DNA from 2 places in the Streptomyces clavuligerus genome. Region 2 is predicted to be linked to the other one. Evidence: riboswitches for the same ligand, from Rfam matches in the RefSeq annotation. Region 2 holds a riboswitch; the other holds the start of a gene.
The links. A riboswitch is a leader RNA that binds a small molecule or an ion and turns the genes downstream of it on or off. The one in region 2 is predicted to bind glycine.
Positions count from the first base shown of each region.

Region 1 (7,830 bases), 4.3 Mb from region 2:
AGGCAGCGGCTCACGGCCCAGCGGGCGGAGCTGGAGAACAGCTCCGACCAGGCGGAGGAGGCACGCAAGCAGACCCGGTTGAAGGAGCAGCAACTGGGCATTCTGGCGGGTACGGTCGCCGCGCGGGGCCCGGGCATCACGCTCACGGTCGCGGACCGCTCCGGTGCCGTGGAGCCGGACATGCTGCTCGACGCGATCCAGGAGCTGCGTGCCGCGGGGGCGGAGGCGATCCAGATCAATGGTGTCCGGGTGGTCGCCGACAGTTACTTCAGCGGCCTGAAGGGTGCTGTCGAGATCGACGGGAACCGGATCGGGGCGCCGTACATCTTCAAGGTCATCGGCAAACCGCACGATCTCGAACCTGCCCTGAACATTCCGGGCGGAGTCGTGCGGACACTGGAGAAGGAGCAGGCCACTGCCACGGTGGTCCGCTCGGAGAGGATCGTCGTGGACGCCTTGCGGGCCGCGAAGCGGCCTGACTACGCTCGGTCGTCGGCGCGGTGAGGCGGGCGCGTACGGTGCTCCGCCGACGAGGGCACGAGGTCGCGGGGGGTCGCCGCACAGAACTCGTGCCGTGTGGTGGAAACTGTCTGGTGGGTACGGACGTTGTGAGGATGTCCGGGTCGGCAGGTGTGATCAGTCAGGGTTCGTCCTGCCCCACGGGCGGGTCTATTTCGGTCAAGGGGAATCGCCCGTGAAGTTGTTTGCGAAGTTGTTCGGCAAGAGCGCACGCGAGGAAGGCGGCAACGCCAGGCACCGTGCGCGGCGTCAGGGTCAGGAAGAGGTCCAGAGCGGGGAGCGTCCGCTCTTCCGGGACGAGTTCGCTGGTCCGGGCGGTGATATTCCCGGGGCGCGGGGCGCGTCGGCTGTTGACCCTGCCGGTCCCGGACGCATAGGTTTCGGGGAACCATCGACCTCGGGTGGAGGGTTTGCCCCCGATCCGTATGCGACCAATCCCCACGGGGGGCGGCCGCGGCAGGAGGATGATCCGTCCATGACGGGTGTCACGGTCTGCACGAGGTGCGGCAACCGCAATCCGCAGACGAGCAAGTTCTGCTCCAACTGCGGCGCGCCGCTGCGGGGCCAGCCGGCCGCGGAGCGGGCCTCGGAGACCACGTCGACGATCTCCATCTCCGGCCTGGAGGCCTATGACTCGGAGATGACGGGGCAGACCCAGCTGCCCTCCCTGTCGCCCGAGGCGCAGGCCGCGGTGGAGGCGCTGCCCCTGGGGTCGGCGCTGCTGGTGGTGCGGCGGGGGCCCAATTCGGGCAGCCGCTTCCTGCTCGACAGCGATCTGACGACGGCGGGCCGTCATCCGCAGAGCGACATCTTCCTGGACGACGTGACCGTGTCGCGCCGCCACGTGGAGTTCCGCAGGGGCCGCGACGGCAGCTTCAGCGTGGCTGACGTGGGCAGCCTCAACGGCACGTATGTCAATCGCGAGCCGATCGACTCGGCTTATCTGAACAACGGGGACGAGGTCCAGATCGGCAAGTACCGGCTGGTCTTCTACGGGAGCCAGCGGGCCGTGTAACCCGCAAGGGAAGGCACATGCGCACACCGACGGGCGGTGCCGGGCGTGGCACCGCCACCGCGGGGGGAAGGGTTCCCGCGGCCGAGCGGCTGATGAGTATCGGCACCGTCCTCGGTCAGCTGCGGGACGAGTTTCCCGAAGTCACGATTTCCAAGATCCGTTTTCTGGAGGCGGAGGGACTGGTCGAGCCGCGGCGCACCCCCTCCGGGTATCGGAAGTTCAGCCAGGAGGACGTGGAGCGGCTGGCGCAGGTGCTGCGGATGCAGCGGGACCACTATCTTCCGCTGAAGGTCATCCGTGAGCATCTCGACGCCGCGGACCGCGGGGAACAGGTCCAGCTGCCCGCTCAGAGCCCTGGGCGGGACGGGGCGGCCACCGGGGCCGGGGCGGGGGAGCCGGGCCCGTGGGAGGCCGTTGGTGAGCGCCGTACCGCCGCCCGGGTGGGGCGAGCGGAGCTGCTGGCCGCCGCGGAGGTGGGCGAGGAGGAGCTGGCCGAGTGGGAGTCGTACGGCCTGCTCGTCCCGGACGCCGCCGGTGCTTTCGACGCCGAGGCGGTGACCGTGGCGAGGCTGGTGGCCGATCTCGGCAGATTCGGTCTGGAGCCACGGCACCTTCGCGCCATGAGGGCCGCGGCCGAGCGGGAGGCCGGACTGGTCGAACAGGTGGTCGCACCGCTGCGGAGGCATCGCAATCCGCAGACCAGGGCCCATGCCGAGGCCACCGCCCGGGAGCTGGCGACTCTGTCGGTGCGGTTGCACGCCGCCCTGGTGCAGACGGCCCTGGGGGTGCGTCTCACGTGATCTAGGACGTGCCCGACTACCCAAACAGGTCGGGCACGTCCTAGGGTTGCTGTGTGAACGAGCTCGACGTCGTGGGTGTCCGGGTGGAAATGCCCTCCAACCAACCGATCGTGCTCCTGCGTGAAGTGGGAGGCGACCGGTACCTCCCCATCTGGATCGGTCCCGGGGAGGCGACCGCCATTGCCTTTGCCCAGCAGGGCATGGCACCTGCCAGGCCGCTGACCCATGATCTCTTCAAGGATGTGCTGGAGGCGGTGGGCCAGGAGCTCACCGAGGTCCGCATCACCGATCTGCGTGAAGGGGTCTTCTACGCGGAGCTGGTCTTCGCCAGCGGAGTCGAGGTGAGCGCGCGTCCGTCCGACGCCATAGCGCTCGCTCTGCGCACCGGTACGCCGATCTACGGCAGTGACGGGGTCCTCGACGACGCGGGTATCGCGATTCCCGATGAGCAGGAGGACGAGGTGGAGAAGTTCCGCGAGTTCCTCGACCAGATCTCTCCCGAGGACTTCGGAACCGGCAATCAGTGACTGCCGCACGCTGAGCAGGTGACCGTCGGTGGCCCGGCGGTCACCGGAGGCGGCTGCGGAAGCGGGTTCACCTGGCCGGTTCCAGGCCATTCGAGCACTGTTTCCCGGTTCTGGTCACTCCAAACCACTCTCAGGGTGATTATCACTCGGCGTGCCGAGCGCGGCGATCGTTGACGCACCCCTGGTGACTGCCTACCGTCGAGTCGGCAGGTCAAGGACGGAGGGTCGGCGTGAGAAACAGCGGCGACGGTGCGGTGGGGGGCGTCCTCGGACGAGGTCTGGGGGAGAGCGGTCCGTATCCGCTCGGGGAGGGTACGACCGAGCGCTCCGGACGGCCGGAGGAGACCGTCGGCTACCGGGGGCCGACCGCCTGCGCGGCGGCGGGGATCACCTACCGCCAGCTCGACTACTGGGCCCGTACGGGGCTGGTCGAGCCCAGCGTCCGCCCGGCGTACGGATCCGGCACCCAGCGGCTCTACAGCTTCCACGACGTCGTCGTCCTCAAGATCGTCAAACGTTTCCTGGACACCGGCGTCGCCCTGCAGAACATCCGGGCCGCCGTCCGGCACCTGCGGGAGAGGGGCTGCGCCGACCTGGAGCGGATGACCCTGATGAGCGACGGGGCGACGGTGTACGAGTGCTCGTCGCCCGATGAGGTGGTGGATCTGCTCCAGGGCGGGCAGGGGGTCTTCGGGATCGCCGTGGGAGTCGTCCGGCGCGATGTCGAGGCGGCGCTGTCGCAGCTCCACGGGGAGCGGGTCGACACCGGTGAGACGCTCGCCGGCCACCATCCGCTGGACGAGCTGGCGCGCCGTCGGCAGAACCGGGCCGGCTGAGCCCGCGCCGGGCTCCGGGGGTGCCGGAGGGGCACTGTCAGTGGCGTGAGGCAGCATCGGAGATGTGAGATCCGCGCCGACGATCCTGCATCTGGACATGGATGCGTTCTTCGCCGCCGCCGAGCAGGCGGCGAAGCCCAGCCTGCGCGGAAAACCCGTGATCGTCGGGGGGCTGGGCCCCCGCGGGGTCGTCGCCACCGCCTCGTACGAGGCCCGGCGTTTCGGGGTGCACTCGGCGATGCCGATGGCGCAGGCCCGGCGGCTCGCGCCGAACGCGGCCTACCTCGTACCCCGCTTCGCCTTCTACCGCTCCATCAGCGAGCAGGTGATGGAGCTGCTGCGGGCGCTGTCGCCCCTGGTGGAGCCGTTGAGCCTGGACGAGGCGTTCGTGGACCTGGAGGCCACCGGGGCGGTCGACGCGGCGGCGGCCCGAGCGGCCGGTGAGCGGCTGCGGGCGGACATCCTGGCGGTCACCGGGCTGACCGGCTCGGTGGGGCTCGCCGGGTCCAAGATGCTGGCGAAGATCGGCTCGGAGCGGGCCAAGCCCGACGGCCTGGCGCTGATCGAACCCGGCACCGAGCGGGAGCTGCTGGGGCCGCTGTCCGTACGGATCCTGCCCGGGGTGGGGCCCGCCACCGGGGAGCATCTGCGCCGGGCCGGGATGACGGCCTGCGCCGATCTCGTGGAGGCGGGCGAGGACGAGCTGGTACGGCTGCTCGGCAGGGCGCACGGGACGGCGCTGTTCCGGATGGCGCTCGGCCAAGACGACCGGCCCGTGGTGGCCGAGCGGGACACCAAGTCGGTGTCGGTGGAGGACACCTTCGACGTGGATCTGCACGACCGGGTCGGAATCCGGGTCGAGGTGGAGCGGCTCGCCGAGCGCTGCACGGCCCGGCTGCGGGCCTCCGGGCACTCGGGGCGGACGATCGTCCTGAAGGTGCGGAGGTACGACTTCTCCACGCTGACCCGCTCCGAGACGCTGCGCGGGCCCACGGACGACCCGTCCGTGGTGCGGGAGGCCGCGGGGCGGCTGCTGGAGTCCGTCGACACCACGGGCGGGGTGCGGCTGCTCGGCGTGGGGGTGTCCGGGCTGGCCGACTACACCCAGGAGGATCTGTTCGCCCAGGCCGCGGTGGAGGAGGCGACGGACCGGGACCCGGGGGCGGACCCGCCGCCCGCCCCGGCCGAGGGGCCCGGCCCCGCCGAGCCCGTCGAGCGCCACTGGCCCGCCGGTTCCGACGTTCGGCACAGCACCCACGGTCCGGGGTGGGTCCAGGGCAGCGGGGTGGGCCGGGTCACCGTCCGGTTCGAACGGCCGGACTCCCCGCCCGGACGGGTGCGCACCTTCCGCGTCGACGACCCCGAGCTGTCACCGTCCGATCCCCTGCCCCTGGTGGCCGCCCCCGCCGGGGCCGGGGCGGACGACGGGCCCCCGGGGCCTCAGTCGCCGGCGGGAGCCGCGCGGCCGTCCTCCCCGGCCACCCGGCCGAAGGAGCGGTCCCCCGGGGGACCGGGATCGCCGGAATCCGCCGCGGGGAGGTCGAGGCCGTAGTGGCGATAGAGCTGGAGCTCCTGCTCCGGGGAGAGGTGGCGGCCCACGCCGAAGTCCGGGGCGTCCCTGATCAGAGCGCGTTCGTACGGCACGCTCAGCGCGTCGTCCACCAGCGTGCTCGGGGCAAGCGGGACGAAGGCGTCCCGTCCGAAGAGTCCGGTCCGCACGGCGGCCCATTCGGGCGAGCCGGTCGCGTCGTCGAGATACACCTCGTCCACGGTCCCGATCTTGGTCCCGTCGCGGTCGAACGCCTTGCGGCCGATCAGACTGCGCGGATCGACATCGGTCTGCACGGTCCCTCCAAGAGTTCGCAGCTATCCATCCTTAAGGCCCACCAAAGAGCAGATCGGTGGTATCGGCCACTTGAGCGATCGTCGAAGGGGTCCGCTGGTAGGCTGACATTGGCTGTTGACCCCACGCGGGAGAGTCCACCGGCACACCGCCGGCGGCGCCGAAGGAGCAAATCCTCCCCGGAATCTCTCAGGCACCCCGTACCGCATGGGTGAGGTCACTCTGGAAAGCAGAGCGGACGCCGGACGGCGGCATCCGCTCTCACCGACGGTGAAAACCGGGCGCCGAGCGCGTGCCGCCCGGTGAAGCTCTCAGGTTGAGATGACAGAGGGGGAGGCCGTCCGGGGCACCCGCGCCGTGGTGCCCCTCACAGGTCGCGTCAGACCAGGAGGCCTCCGATCATGACCGCTCACCGCACGCCCCTCTCCGAGTTGGAGCGCGGCACCCCCTTCGAGCAGCGCCACATCGGCCCCGACGCCGAGGCGCAGGCCAAGATGCTGGCACAGGTCGGATACGGCTCGCTGGACGAGCTGACCGCCGCGGCCGTCCCCGACGTGATCAAGAGCGCCGAGGCGCTGGGGCTGCCCGAGGCCCGCACCGAGGCCGAGGTCCTCGCCGAGCTGCGCGGCCTCGCCGACCGGAACACCGTGCTGACCCCGATGATCGGCCTCGGCTACTACGGCACCTTCACGCCCCCGGTGATCCTGCGCAACGTCATGGAGAACCCCGCCTGGTACACGGCGTACACGCCCTACCAGCCCGAGATCTCCCAGGGCCGTCTCGAAGCGCTGCTGAACTTCCAGACCATGGTCGCCGAGCTGACCGGACTGCCCACCTCCGGTGCGTCCCTGCTGGACGAGGGCACCGCGGCGGCCGAGGCCATGGCGCTCTCCCGCCGGATCGGCAAGGTCAGGAACGGGGTCTTCCTGGTCGACTCCGACGTCCTGCCGCAGACCCTCGCGGTGATCGGGACCCGCGCCGAGCCGACCGGTGTCGAGGTCGTCACCGCCGACCTCTCCCAGGGCATCCCCGACTCCGTTGCCGAGCGCGGGGTCTTCGGTGTGCTGCTCCAGTACCCCGGTGCCTCCGGCGCCATCCGTGATCTGCGGCCCGTCATCGAGCAGGCGCACGCCCTCGGCGCCGTCGTCACCGTCGCCGCCGATCTGCTCGCCCTGACCCTGCTCACCTCCCCCGGCGAGCTGGGCGCGGACATCGCGGTCGGCACCACCCAGCGCTTCGGCGTCCCGATGGGCTTCGGCGGCCCCCACGCAGGCTATATGGCGGTCCGGGACACCTTCGCCCGCAGCCTGCCCGGACGGCTCGTCGGCGTCTCCGTCGACGCGGACGGCGACAAGGCGTACCGGCTCGCGCTCCAGACCCGGGAGCAGCACATCCGCCGGGAGAAGGCCACCAGCAACATCTGCACCGCGCAGGTGCTGCTCGCCGTCATGGCCGGTATGTACGCCGTCCACCACGGTCCCGAGGGGCTGCGGACGATAGCCCGGCGCACCCACCGGTACGCGAGCCTGCTCGCCGCCGGGCTGACGGCGGGCGGCGTGGAGCTCGTCCACGGCTCGTACTTCGACACGCTGACCGCGCGCGTCCCCGGCCGGGCCGCCGAGGTGGTCGCGGCGGCCCGTGAGGGCGGGGTCAACCTCCACCTGGTGGACGACTCCCATGTCTCGCTCGCCTGCGACGAGACCACCACCCGGGCCGCGCTCACCACCGTCTGGGCGGCGTTCGGGGTGGAGGCCGACATCGAGGCCCTGGACGCCACCGTGGCGGACACCCTGCCCGCCGCGCTGCTGCGCGAGGACGAGTACCTCCACCACCCGGTCTTCCACCAGCACCGCTCCGAGACCGCCATGCTGCGCTATCTGCGCCGCCTCGCGGACCGCGACTACGCGCTGGACCGGGGCATGATCCCGCTCGGCTCCTGCACGATGAAGCTGAACGCGACCACCGAGATGGAGCCGGTGACCTGGCCCGAGTTCGGGCAGATCCACCCCTTCGCCCCGGTCGACCAGGCGGCCGGCTACCTCACCCTCATCCGGGAGCTGGAGGAGCGCCTGGCCGAGGTCACCGGCTATGACAAGGTCTCCCTCCAGCCCAACGCGGGCTCCCAGGGCGAGCTGGCCGGACTGCTCGCGGTCCGCGCCTACCACCGGGCGAACGGGGACGAGCAGCGCACCGTGTGTCTCATCCCGTCCTCCGCGCACGGCACCAACGCCGCCAGCGCCGTGATGGCCGGGATGAAGGTGGTCGTGGTCAAGACCGCCGACGACGGTGA
Region 1 covers NZ_CP027858.1:5,946,954-5,954,783, forward strand. The annotation lists gene CRV15_RS25130 (DUF881 domain-containing protein) at 1-504, shown strand, start outside; gene CRV15_RS25135 (FHA domain-containing protein) at 587-1,534, shown strand; gene ftsR (transcriptional regulator FtsR) at 1,552-2,334, shown strand; gene CRV15_RS25145 (bifunctional nuclease family protein) at 2,388-2,861, shown strand; gene CRV15_RS25150 (MerR family transcriptional regulator) at 3,092-3,697, shown strand; gene CRV15_RS25155 (DNA polymerase IV) at 3,762-5,249, shown strand; gene CRV15_RS25160 (PRC-barrel domain-containing protein) at 5,138-5,542, opposite strand; glycine riboswitch at 5,659-5,756, shown strand; gene gcvP (aminomethyl-transferring glycine dehydrogenase) at 5,942-7,830, shown strand, end outside.
Region 1: linked by a shared signal. The riboswitch ahead of gcvP (aminomethyl-transferring glycine dehydrogenase) and the one ahead of gcvT (glycine cleavage system aminomethyltransferase GcvT) in region 2 are both predicted to bind glycine.

Region 2 (7,830 bases):
CCGGTGCTCCTTGGCGAGCTGCTCCACCTGCGCCATGTCGACCTGGCCGGTGGCCTCGTCCACGTGGTAGGCGACCACGTTGTAGAGCTTGCCGGAGAAGTTGATCTTCATGCCGTGGGTCAGGTGCCCGCCGTGGGCGAGGTTCAGACCCATGATCGTGTCGCCGGGCTTGAGCAGGGCGAACATCGCCGCCGCGTTCGCCTGCGCGCCGGAGTGCGGCTGGACGTTCGCGTGCTCGGCGCCGAACAGCTCCTTGATGCGGTCGATCGCGATCTGCTCGACCACGTCGACGTGCTCACAGCCGCCGTAGTAGCGGCGGCCGGGGTAGCCCTCGGCGTACTTGTTGGTGAGGACCGAACCCTGGGCCTCCATGACGGCGACCGGAGCGAAGTTCTCCGAGGCGATCATTTCCAGGGTGGACTGCTGACGGTGGAGCTCGGCGTCGACGGCGGCGGCGACATCGGGGTCCAGCTCATGGAGAGGGGTGTTGAGGAGCGACATCTCGGGTCCCTGTCATGTGGTCGTGGGCGGGCGGTGGGGCGGAGCCGGGCCGGCCCCGCCGGGGCCGGCCAAGGGCGCCTCAGCTCGCGGTGAAAGCCTCGTACTCGTCGGCGGTGAGCAGGTCGTCCGGGGTCTCCCCGACCCGCACCTTGAACAGCCAGCCGCCCTCGAACGGGTCGCTGTTCACCAGCGACGGGTCGTCCACCACGTCCTGGTTGGCCTCGACGACCTCACCGGAGACGGGGGAGTAGAGGTCGCTCACGGACTTGGTGGACTCCAGTTCGCCACAGGACTCGCCCGCGGTCACCGTGTCACCGACCGCGGGGAGCTGGGCGAAGACCACGTCACCGAGGGCGGTGGCGGCGAACGCGGTGATCCCGACCGTCGCGACGCCGTCCTCGGTGGCCGACAGCCACTCGTGCTCCTTGCTGTAACGGAGCTGCTGGGGGTTGCTCATGAGCTGAATTCTCCTGTACGCGGGTAGGGGGAAACGACGTGGTGGGGCGGTGTGCGGGGTGCCGCTGGTCACTTTTGCCACAGACCTGTCAAGGACGGTGGCACAGACCCGGCGGCCCGGGACGGGGCGTCCGGCAGGCGGGCACGGCGGACACCCGGTCGGCGCTGCCGCGGCCCGCCGCACGGGCGGACCGCGGAAAGGTCACTTCCGGCGCTTGTAGAACGGGAGCGCCACGACCTGGTACGGCTCATGGCTGCCGCGGATGTCCACACCCACGCCCCCGGTGCCGGGGGCGGCGTGCTCCTGGTCGACATAGGCCATCGCGATCGGCTTCCCCAGCGTGGGGGAGGGGGCGCCCGAGGTCACCGTGCCGATGACCGTGCCGTCCGCCACCACGTCGTACCCGGCCCGGGGGACCCGGCGGCCCTCGGCGACCAGACCGACCAGGACCCGCGGCGGGGCGGTCCGCGCCCGCTCCGCGGCCTGCTCCAGCGCCGCCCGGCCCACGAAGTCGCCCTCCTTCTCGAACTTGACCACCCGGCCGAGCCCGGCGTCGAAGGGGGTGAGCGAGGTGGTCAGCTCATTCCCGTACAGCGGCATGCCCGCCTCCAGGCGCAGGGTGTCCCGGCAGGACAGCCCGCAGGGCGCCAGACCGGCCTCGCGGCCCGCCTCGGTCAGCGCCGACCACAGCTTCTCGGCGTACCGGGGCTCCACGAACAGCTCGAAGCCGTCCTCGCCGGTGTACCCGGTCCGCGCGATCAGCGCGGGCACCCCGGCGACCGTGCCGGGCAGCCCGGCGTAGTACTTCAGCCCGTCCAGATCGGCGTCGGTGAGCTGGGCGAGGATGCCGGGGGACGCGGGTCCCTGCACGGCGAGCAGCGCGTACGCCTCCCGGTCGTCCCGGACCTCCGCGTCGAAACCGGCGGACCGGGCGGTGAGCGCGTCGAGGACCGTCTGCGCGTTGGAGGCGTTGGCGACGACCATGTACTCGGTCTCGCCGAGGCGGTAGACGATCAGGTCGTCCAGGATGCCGCCGTCCTCCTGGCAGATCATGGTGTAGCGCGCGCGGCCGACGGCGACCGAGCCGATGTTGCCGACGAGGGCGAAGTCCAGCAGGGCCGCGGCCTGCGGGCCGAGGACGGTGATCTCCCCCATGTGGGAGAGGTCGAAGAGTCCGGCCCGGGTGCGGACCGCGAGATGCTCGTCGCGCTCGCTGCCGTAGCGCAGCGGCATGTCCCAGCCGGCGAAGTCGGTCATGGTCGCGCCCAGCGAGCGGTGCAGGGCGTCGAGGGCGGTCTGACGAGGGGCATTGCTCATGAAACGGGCTCCCGGGACAGGTCGGGCGAGGACGGTCCTCCCCATCTGTCATCGGAACCTGAGAGGTTCGTCGCGACCCCGCGCTCTCGTCGCTCGCGCGGTCGTGACTTGCACCTTGGGTGGAGCCGCACGGCGGCGGCCCGCTTTTCAGATCTGCCTCGTCACGCGCGGTACGGGGCCTGAGAGATTCAAGGGAGGGACTTGCTCCTTCGGCGCCCGGCACACAGTGCCGGAACTCTCCCGCGCGGATTCAAACGGCCGGTATGCAGTTGGCGGGCACATCATTGCACGCATCCGGGGCGTGTGGGGGATCGCTCCCGCCCGGCTTCAGCGGGCCCGCCGGAGAGCCGGACCCCCGGGGCGCCCGGGGCCCGGCCCCGTCCGGCCGCCCGCCCGGCCCCCGCCCCGCCGGGGGCGCCGGACGCCCGTCCCGGCCGGAGAGGGCGGGCGGCGCCCCGCCACGCGCCGGACGCACTTCCAGGGGAAATCGGTTGTGTCCCATTACCATTTCTTTACGCTTCTTGGGCAAGTGTGTGGTGAGCCGACAAGGGGGAGGGTGTGATGACGTCGCAGTACTCCAGCGCGTACACCACGACGGCCGCGACCAGGGGTGCGCCCACGCGACCACGGGTGGGCCACGCCCGCCGGGGCGCCGCCGCGGCGCCCGTGGTGCGGGACCTCAGAGGCCGAGCGGGGCGCTGCCCCCGGCGGCTGGTCTTCGCGGCGGGGGATCTGGCCGTCGTCTCCGGGCTGCCCGGCAGCGGCAAGTCCACCCTGATCCGGCAGGCGGCACGGGGCAGAGCCCTGGACTCCCAGGACACCCGGGACCGCTGGGACGCGCGGACGCCCTCCTTCCTCCCGTACACCGTCTACCGCCCCCTGGTCCGGCTGGCCCACTACGCCCGGCTGTGGCGCGCCCTCCGCTCGGGGGAGGGCGTCGTCGTCCACGACTGCGGCACCCAGGCATGGGTGCGGCGCTGGCTCGCCCGGGAGGCCCGCCGCCGGGGGACCGCGCTCCATCTGGTGCTGCTCGACGTGGAGCCGGAGGTGGCCCGGCAGGGCCAGCGCGAGCGCGGCCGGGGCGTCTCCCGCCCTGCCTTCGCCCGCCACCGCCGGGGCGTCGGCCGGCTGATCGCCCAGGTGGAGGCGGGCGATGTGCCGGGCGGCTGCGCCTCGGCCGTCCTGCTCGACCGGGACGCCGCGTCCGCGCTCACCCTGCTCGGCTTCGGGCAGGGCTGAGCGGCCATTAGGGTCGGGGGGTCAAGAGGGCCGGAGGGGTGAGGTGTCACGTCGTCACAGACGTCACACCGAGGGGAAACCGGTCCGCCGCGCCGGGAACCCGCACCAGCGGGCCGCCGGGGACCCGCACCGCCGGGGGAGAGGCCAGCACACCATGACCATTCCGGAGCAGGTACGTCCGCACAGCGCGGGCTGGCCCGCCAACGAGCTCGAAGAAGCCCTCGCCGCCTCTCTCGGCGACCCCTCCGCCGGGGCCCGGCTGCTGGAGGTGCTCGGCCGCAGCCCGGTCTGGGTGCCGCTGCCCGAGGGCGGCTCCACGGAGAGCCGCCATCTCGACCTCCCCACGCTGGAGCTGGACGGCGCCCCTTATGTCCCCGTCTTCAGCTCCGAGGGACAGTTCCTCGACTGCGTGGGCACGCACATGTCGTACACGGTGGCCCCCGCCCGGGACTTCGCCCGCGGGCTGCCGCCCCAGCTCGGCATCGCCGTGAACCCGGGCGGGGCCGTCGGCGCGCCGCTGCCCCCGCCCGCCGTCGCCGAGCTGTGCCGGGCCGGGACGCTCTCGCCCGACGCGCCCGGGGCGGGCGGCCGGGTCCGGATGTACGAGCCGGACTGGCAGGAGGAGCCGGTCGACTTCCTCGCCGCCGCGGCGCAGGAGTTCCGCGAGACCGGCGTCGTCCTCAGCGCCCGCCGCGTCCTCGCCTCCGTGGAGGGCGACCCGCCCGCCCTCTTCATCGGCGTCCAGCTCCTGACCCCGCCGGTTCCCGAGCCCTGGGAGGGGCAGGGCCCGGCGGGCGCCGAGCCCTGGGAGAGCCCCGAGCGCACGGCGCCCCTGGACGCGCTCGGCCGGGCGCTCGGCCGGGTCCAGGTGCCCTGGCCGGTCCATCTCGTCCTGCTGGACCTCGCCGGACAGGACCCGGTCGCCCAGGCGATGCTGGAGCGCGTACGCCCCTTCCACCAGCACGGAGACTGACCGCGACGGCCCGGCCCGGCCCGTACGGCGCGGAACGGACAGCGGCGGCGCGCCGCCGCCGTCCCGTCGACATCAAGTCCGCGTAAGGGCGGCCGATTAAGCTGGGGCCGTGGCCCGGCCTCCCGCCGGGCCCGAGATTCGGTTGTGCTGACAGTGGAGTCAGGAGACGAAAGGACCCCAGGGTGAGCCCGTCAGGCACCGCGGCGGCCGGCCAGGTCGAGCACATGCTGCGCCAGGTGACGCCCGGACGCTACGACGCGTACGAGGCACTGCTCACGGCGCTCGCCGACCCGGCCCGGGGCAGGGTCTGGATGCTGCTCTGGCACGGCACCCCGGGCTCCCCCGAGGCCCAGTACGGAAATGTGGAGATCGACGGCCTCGGTTACGCCCCCTGCGCCACCTCCGCCGAGGAGCTGGCCGGCTCCGGCTGGACCCGCGCCCACGAGGTGGTGTCCGGGGTCGACATCGCCCGCACCCTGTTCCCCGAGCGCTGGGGCATCTGGCTCAACCCGCACGCCCCGGGCGGCGGGGTCGGCATCCCCTGGACCGATCTGCGCCGGATCGCCACCGGCCTGGACCGGATGCCCGCGGGACCGCTGCGGCTGTCCGAACCGGCGCTGGAGATCCCGCACTTCTACGCCCTGCTCGCGCAGAACGCCCACCGTACCCCCGCCGTCCGCTCACTGCGCCGGGCCTGGGTGCAGCCCGCCCTGGGCGCCCCCTATCTCGCCGTCGGCCTCGACCTCTACGACACCGGCCCGGCCTCGGTGGACACGGTCCGCGCGATGATGCAGCAGTCCATCGCCGCCGTCCCCGAGGGGCTGCCGGTCTCCACGGTCGCCATGTCCGACGAGTACGACCCGGTGGCGATGTGGATGCGGGCGCTGGCCCGGCCCTTCTACGACCGGGAGGCGCACGGCGGCGGCGCGGAACGCCCCGGCGGCTACGGCTACCCCCCGGCCGCCCCCGCCCACTGAGCCCCGCCCGCCCACCGTCCGCCCACCGGCCAGGGCCCGCCGACCACCGGGCCCTCGCCCGACCGCCGGCCGCCGCCCGCCGGGCCCTCGTCCGGCCACCGGCCACCGGCCGCCGACCGCCGGGCCTCGTCCGGGCCCGCTCCACCGGCCCCCACCCGGGCGCCGCGCCCGCGGCGCCTCTTATCCCTGCGCCGTTCCGCGCCCTCACCGAGGAAAGCCGCTCCCGGACCGGCCCCCACCGGCGAAAACATTCTCGAATTTCCATCCCACCTTCGAAACCGGGAATCGGCCACCTGTCCGCATTGCCGAGACTGTCGCAACTATCCATCGGTAATGGGTACATGGCGTTCCGCTGAGCTTGTGCCGAAGTCCGGATAACGGAACTCATCTACACGCATCACGTTTGGGCAACCATTCCCCGAGGGGGCTGGCGGCTGATCGCGTGACCATTGAAGACTCCCGCAGCAAGGGAAGTTTGGCCGGGTGTGCGTCCCAGTTCATACGGACATCTCGCTCCAAGTGCCCCACGTACGCCAGAAGTTGTGAAAGAAGCCGCTCCAGCGGCGGGTACGGGCCGGTGAATCAGCCGGTCGAGAGGGGTTCCCACCACGATGACGGCACCAACGCACGACACGAGCGCGGACACGGAGAAGTCCACCTCCGGCAGCGCGGAGCCGGCGGTCGCCCGGAAGGTCGAGGGGCGGTCGCTGGGCCGGATCGCCTGGACCCGTCTCAAGCAGGACAAGCTGGCGCTCGCCGGCGGAATCGTCGTGGCCCTCCTCATCCTGGTGGCGGTCTTCGCGCCACTGATCGTCTCGCTCTTCGGACATCCGCCGAACCAGTTCAACCAGGACAAGATCGACCCGCTCTTCGGCACCCCGAAGGGCGCCTTCGGCGGCATCAGCGGCGAGCATCTGCTCGGCGTCGAGCCCAACAACGGCCGCGACGTGTTCAGCCGTATCGTCTACGGCGCCCGGATCTCGCTGCTGGTGGCCTTCCTCGCGGCGCTGCTCGCCGTCGTGCTCGGCACCGTGCTCGGCGTCGTCGCCGGATACTTCGGCGGCTGGGTCGACGCGGTCATCAGCCGGGTGATGGACATGCTGCTCTCGTTCCCGCAGCTCCTGTTCATCATCTCCCTGGTCGCGGTCCTCCCGAACGATCTCTTCGGACTGACCGGAAGCAGCGTCCGAATCACCATCCTCGTCTGTGTCATCGGCTTCTTCGGCTGGCCCAACGTCGGCCGGATCGTCCGGGGCCAGACCCTCTCGCTCCGGGAGAAGGAGTACGTCGAGGCCGCCCGCAGCCTGGGCGCCGGACGGCGCTATGTGCTCTTCAAGGAGCTGCTGCCCAACCTGGTGGCGCCGATCACCGTCTACGCCACCCTGATGATCCCCACCAACATCCTCACCGAGGCGGCCCTCAGCTACCTCGGAGCCGGAGTGCGGCCACCGACCGCCTCCTGGGGCCAGATGCTCTCCACCGCGGTGGACACCTACGAGTCCAATCCGACCTTCATGGTCGTACCCGGTCTGGCGATCTTCGTGACGGTGCTGGCCTTCAACCTCTTCGGCGACGGCGTGCGGGACGCGCTCGACCCCAAGGGCACCCGCTGAACACAGACCCGCTGTCCCTGACCACACCGCCCCGGCCCGGCGCCGGAGGCGGTACCCGAAGGCCCCCCGCCAGGCGGGGAAACCCAGTTCATCCGGAGGTTGCAGCAACCATGACTCCCCAGCGTTCGTCCCGGACCCGGCGCGCCGCCGGAGCGGCACTCGTCGTGGCCGCCCTCACCGCCACCGCGGCGTGCGGTGGCGGAGGTTCCGACAGCAAGGGCGAGAGCGGCAAGGGCGCGGGCTTCAACGCCGCCGTGTCCGGCATCGCCAACGCGTCCACCACGAAGGGCGGGACGCTCAAGTTCATCGGCAAGCAGGATCTCGACTCGGCCGACCCGCAGCGCCAGTACTACGGCATGGCCTGGGACTTCTCCCGCTTCTACGCCCGTCAGCTCGTCAGCTACGCCCCCAAGCCGGGCACCGGGGGCACCGAGCTGGTGCCGGACCTGGCCAAGGCCAACGGTGTGGTCTCCGACGGCGGCAAGACCTACACCTACCAGCTCCGGGACGGGATCACCTGGGAGGACGGCTCGCCGATCACCTCCAAGGACATCAAGTACGGCATCGAGCGCATCTGGGCCAAGGAGGTCATCACCGGCGGCCCGGTCTACCTCCAGCAGGTCCTCGACCCCGAGGGCACCTACCCCGGCCCGTACAAGGACAAGTCCCCGGACAAGCTGGGTCTGAAGGCGATCGAGACGCCCGACGACAAGACCATCGTCTTCAAGCTCCCCAAGCCCAACGGCGACTTCG
Region 2 covers NZ_CP027858.1:1,646,149-1,653,978, reverse strand. The annotation lists gene glyA (serine hydroxymethyltransferase) at 1-501, opposite strand, end outside; gene gcvH (glycine cleavage system protein GcvH) at 581-958, opposite strand; gene gcvT (glycine cleavage system aminomethyltransferase GcvT) at 1,160-2,275, opposite strand; glycine riboswitch at 2,434-2,528, opposite strand; gene CRV15_RS06565 (AAA family ATPase) at 2,837-3,514, shown strand; gene CRV15_RS06560 (enhanced serine sensitivity protein SseB) at 3,669-4,487, shown strand; gene CRV15_RS06555 (enhanced serine sensitivity protein SseB C-terminal domain-containing protein) at 4,670-5,464, shown strand; gene CRV15_RS06550 (ABC transporter permease) at 6,076-7,077, shown strand; gene CRV15_RS06545 (ABC transporter substrate-binding protein) at 7,188-7,830, shown strand, end outside.